DNA from 2 places in the Pseudoneobacillus rhizolycopersici genome. Region 1 is predicted to be linked to the other one. Evidence: riboswitches for the same ligand, from Rfam matches in the RefSeq annotation. Region 1 holds a riboswitch; the other holds the start of a gene.
The links. Region 1 has a riboswitch for cobalamin ahead of ACX9YW_RS08990 (DUF4430 domain-containing protein). Riboswitches for the same ligand answer to the same signal wherever they lie in the genome.
Positions count from the first base shown of each region.

Region 2: linked by a shared signal. The riboswitch ahead of ACX9YW_RS21915 (S-layer homology domain-containing protein) and the one ahead of ACX9YW_RS08990 (DUF4430 domain-containing protein) in region 1 are both predicted to bind cobalamin.

Region 1 is NZ_JBTOOE010000006.1:155,960-158,445, reverse strand. Features, by position in the region: gene ACX9YW_RS08995 (DEAD/DEAH box helicase) at 1-734, shown strand, start outside; cobalamin riboswitch at 862-1,052, shown strand; gene ACX9YW_RS08990 (DUF4430 domain-containing protein) at 1,177-2,486, shown strand, end outside.
Region 2 is NZ_JBTOOE010000038.1:6,825-9,310, forward strand. Features, by position in the region: gene ACX9YW_RS21915 (S-layer homology domain-containing protein) at 1-1,005, opposite strand, end outside; cobalamin riboswitch at 1,176-1,376, opposite strand; gene ACX9YW_RS21920 (FUSC family protein) at 1,511-2,486, opposite strand, start outside.

The DNA of each region.
Region 1 (2,486 bases):
GCACGGTCGATCGGGCAAAACAAGGCGATTTGATTGAATTACTACAAATGTATCGCCCGTATCTAGGGGTCATATTTTGCCGGACAAAACGAAGGGTAACAAAGCTTTATGAAGCTTTAAAGGCTAATGGTTTTAATTGTGATGAACTTCATGGTGATTTATCACAAGCAAAACGGGAACAAGTAATGAAACGATTCCGTAAAGCCGAAATTCAATATTTAATTGCAACCGATGTTGCTTCCCGAGGGCTGGATGTCGAGGGTGTAACCCATGTGTTTAACTACGATATTCCCGAAGATGTTGAGAGTTATATCCATCGCATTGGTAGGACTGGAAGAGCCGGTGGAGAAGGGTTAGCGATAACTCTATATGCACCAAAGGATAAAGAAGAGCTTTTAAAGATTGAAAAAGAATTAAATATGACAATTCCTAAAAAGAACCTTGGCAATGAGAAAAAGCAACAGGGGTTTGACCAAGGCGAAACATCGACAGACGGTCAGGCACGTAAAAAAGCAAGAAGAGGTAAAAATGAACGAAATGCCGAGCGCCGAAGTGATGCTAAAACAGAGGCTAGAGGATCATCATCAATGGGTAGGAAACCTCAAAGGGACAATAAACTAACAGCAAAACGTAATGAATCTAGGAATGCAAATTTAACCTCAGGTCGGAAGTTTTCTAATCAGGGGAAAAATACAAAAAGTAGTCCTAATCGTTCTAAAAAACGTTCATTCTAAAAAAGAGCATCTTTTCTTCCTTAGAAAAGATGTTTTTTTCCTGACGAATTAACAGGAATAATTATTAAAAGCAAAAATCTATACAAATCGACAATTTTTTCGGTATAATAAAATCAACATAAAAAAATTAAATCAGCATAAAACAGGTGCTATGCCTTTTAAGAAGGTATTAGCTTAATAGGGAAGTTTGGTATAAGCCAACGCGGTCCCGCCACTGTAAATGAGAGCAACCTATAGAAAGTCACTGTCTGTAAGGATGGGAAGACATAGGAAGCGATGATCATGAGCCAGGAAACCTGCCTGTTTTGATTGCACCAAGTGCCTACGCGGATAGGAGGGTGTTAAGCTATAGCGTTCTTTGACGTATTAAGAGCTTAACCAAAACTCCTCCTTCATAGGGGGATTTTTTTATGTCTATTTCATGGAATGGAGAGAAGAAACAATGATTAGAACACGAACAAAAAATCTGTTCATGCTGTTTGTACTCCTGTTTGCCATGTTGGCAAACTTGATTCCAGTACCAACATACGCTGCGGAACAACCTGAAGGAACCGTTTCGGTAATAGGGGATGAGGCTACAGGAATTTTACTCGATAAGAAAATTTATTCTTATAGTGAAAAACTAACGGCTTTTGATGCTCTTATAAACACCGTAGGAGCAACAAATCTAGAATTCTCTGAATCTGCTTATGGAAAGATGATTTCAGGAATAAATGGGCTGCAAGCAAAAGGGAACTATTTTTGGGCTTTTTACATAAATGGCATTTCTGCGCAAGTAGGAGCTGACCAGTATATTGTCCAAAAGGGTGATCAGTTAAGCTTTCGTTATCTTGACTGGACAGTGGTTTCAGACCAAAATGTTGCATTGAAAGTAGTTGGAAAGGATGGAACGGTTACAAATGAAATCGCTAGTATTTCGTTTGTGGAAGAACCGACTGCCTTTCATTTGCTACAGGCCATCTACGGGGACAAATTAAAGTTTAGTGATTCCCAATATGGTAAAATGATTACTTCCATTGATGGTCTAAATTCAGAAGGTACGTATTATTGGGCTTTTTATGTAAACGGTGAAATGGCTACAGTTGGCGCAGATAGTTACAAGCTAAAAGCAGGCGACAAAATTAGCTTCCATTACGAATCTTGGGAATCACCTGGTGAGGAACCCAAAGAAGAATCAAATGAAGGAACGAACCCTGAAACGCCGGTTTCAAATAATAATGTGCCAATTGCAGTGGAAACCATTCAAAAAGCTGTTGATTTAGCAAGTCAATATGTGACAAAAAATCAAGTTGGTGAGTGGGAAGCAGTTGCTCTTAAGCAAGCGGGTAAAGCGATTCCTAACGAATATTTACAAAATACAGTCCAATTCATTAAAGAAAAGCAAGGAAGATTTTCAAAAATTACTGATTACGAACGTTTTACTCTTGGAATTTTAGCAGCCGGTGGAAACCCGACCAATGTCGAAGGGTATAATTTAATTGAACCCATCTATAATGGAAATGTAACGAAACAAGGATTAAATGGTGTATTCTATGCGTTGATTGCCTTAGACAGCGCCGCTTTTGAAATTCCATCTGATGCTAAGTGGACGAGAGAAATGCTTGTCAAACATTTATTAGAAAAACAAAATAGTGATAATGGCTGGTCATGGGACGGAAGTGCCACTAGTGATATCGATACAACCGCGATGGTAATCACAGCGTTAGCACCTTACAAAGAGCAAACTGAAGTTAAAGCGGTTATAGATGGAAC
Region 2 (2,486 bases), on a different contig from region 1:
TTTCGGGGAGAAATCAAAATCAAGATTCTTAAATTGCTCTCTGGCATCCTGAATCATGGATTTTCTCTTTACTAATGACGTTAACCCGATTAAGCTCCAGTGCGAATTAGCTAAAGTTTCATTGCTCTGCCCTGTTACCTCGCCCGCTTTCAAGCGATTAAAAAACGCATAGCTATCACTTGTATGAATTAAGTTGCTGTATGCTTCCAAAACGGAAATATACTGGTCGTCTTTGATTTTAATATGCCATTTTTCATTTAATGGGTCTTCACCAAGGGCGTATAAATTATCTACATATAATCCTAATCCTTGAGTGAAATAGGTACCGCTTTCTTTATAATGCGTCAATAGCTCTTCTCGTAGCGCTTCTGCTTCTTCACTTTCATAATTGGCAAGTGCACTGACTGTTAATCCCAGCAGCAAACCATTTGTTGCACTTTTGATATCCGGAAGCACTGTTTTCAAATGATGGAGCGCCGTTTCTCGATTATAATTAGCACCGATAAATTCCAAGGCAAAAAGTGCATTTACAAAAGGATCTGCCTTACGGTCATTATTGTAGGAGCTCGGCTCCGAAAATGAAAAATAACCTTCACCCGTTTGAGAGTTACTTAACTTGCTTGCAAAATTGTTCCCTTCATAAGCAAAAGGGTTGGACTGTGTTACCGCTAACAGCATAACGGCATTACTATAATTCGAAAGGGTTTCCCCCAAAATGCTTGGCCTTGCCTTAGCTTTTAATAGATTTCTATCGACTTGGCCCGTTTGCCATAAGGATAAAATTCGTTCATACGTCAAAGAAGTCACAAATTCCGCATTACTCCATAGAATCCCGCTCTTGGCTTGCCATTGTTCAGCTAATGGATCGTCTATGGAAAGCGATAGCGGCCCTTGCTCACTTGGTACCACACTCTCAACTTCCTCTGCCATCGTAGCTGGTGACAATAGCGAAAATGTTAAAATCCATGCAATCGTTACCTTTAGCCACTTTTTGTAAATTCCCATCCACCTAAACCTCCTTTTTCTGATAGTGAATTTCCTAGCTCATAAACTCCCTCAACAACAAAAAACGGTGTTTCTCCAAATAGAGAAACACCGTTAACAGTAGAAAAAAAGGTAAAATAAACATACCTATCCGTCTATTGCCGTAAGTTCTCCTAGCTTCCGAGGGGAGTTGATACGATGAAATAAAGGCAGGTATCCTGGCTCGTGCATCCCTTTTCAGAACCTTCCCATCTACTAGAAGAAGCATTTTCTTCACTCGACAGTGGTATTACTCTGTGGTCATCTGCACTTACAGTTGCGGAAACAGCTTCGGCTTTTTACCGAATTCCCTATTAAGCTCATTTCTGAGCACCATTATTCTGCAATTCTTATTCACTTCTCATAGAGTGTAGCATAATAATCGCCAGATGGGGAGAACGACTTTCAAAAAATTCTAATTTGTAGACGAAACACGGGGACGTTTCTGATATTTCATTTAGTGAAACATCAGAAACGTCCCCGTGTTTCACTTGAAAGGTCGAGGGTTCTTCTTAATAGTAGACAGAAGATGATTTGCGTGCCAGATAGCTGGAAAGGAGTATTTTTCGTTTGAACTGGTTTCATTTAAAACAACTTCAGATAGGGCTTTACCATTATTCCAATTTCGAAAGGATGACTCTAATAGGAAAACATTTTGTACCCAGGCTTCTATACTTTCTTTGGTTAATGATCCCGTTTTGCTCCACTCGTCCATGATATGAAACAGATTTTGAATATCGGCACTCACTCTATGCAATGTTTTTAATAGGAGTTCTCCTTCCTGAAGCTGTGCCTTGCTTTTTTGGGATACAGGATTATATTTCAAGCTTAATTCAGCTTTCCCAATCATTTTTTCAACTTCAAACAACTTCTTGTGTAATAGCTTAAACTCTGAATGGAAATAGTTTTGTTGAGGTGCCCCTGCTTCAAGCCATACTGCCAAAGAATTCAGCTTATTTGCTAATTGATCCGGTAATGCTACCACTTTTGCAATGGCTCTCTTTGTGAAATTTGGGGGAGGGAAGATTAAATAAAGCAACAACGCTACTGCTACGCCAATAATGGAATCTCGAATTCGATCTAGCCCATATCCATGCAGCTTATGTTCAAATTCAAGAACAAGCACGACACTTATCGCAATTTGATGAAGACTTGTGGCATTGGCCCCTAAAAGAAGCGGAAAGATAAGACTGACCAGCATAATAAAAGCAATTGACCAGCCGTTTGCATGTAGAGAAGAAGCAAGAATGGAGACGGATGTTACTCCAATGATCGTGCCTATTATTCTTGCTATCCCAAATCTGATGGATTTAATAAGTGTTGCTTGTAAACAGAGAATGAGTGAAATTGGACCTAAATAAGGATATTTGGAACCAAATAAAATGGCTAATTCCCATGAAATCGCTGATCCGATGACCATTTTGAGAATAAGGCTCACTTTTTCCGGTATTGTTAGTTTAATG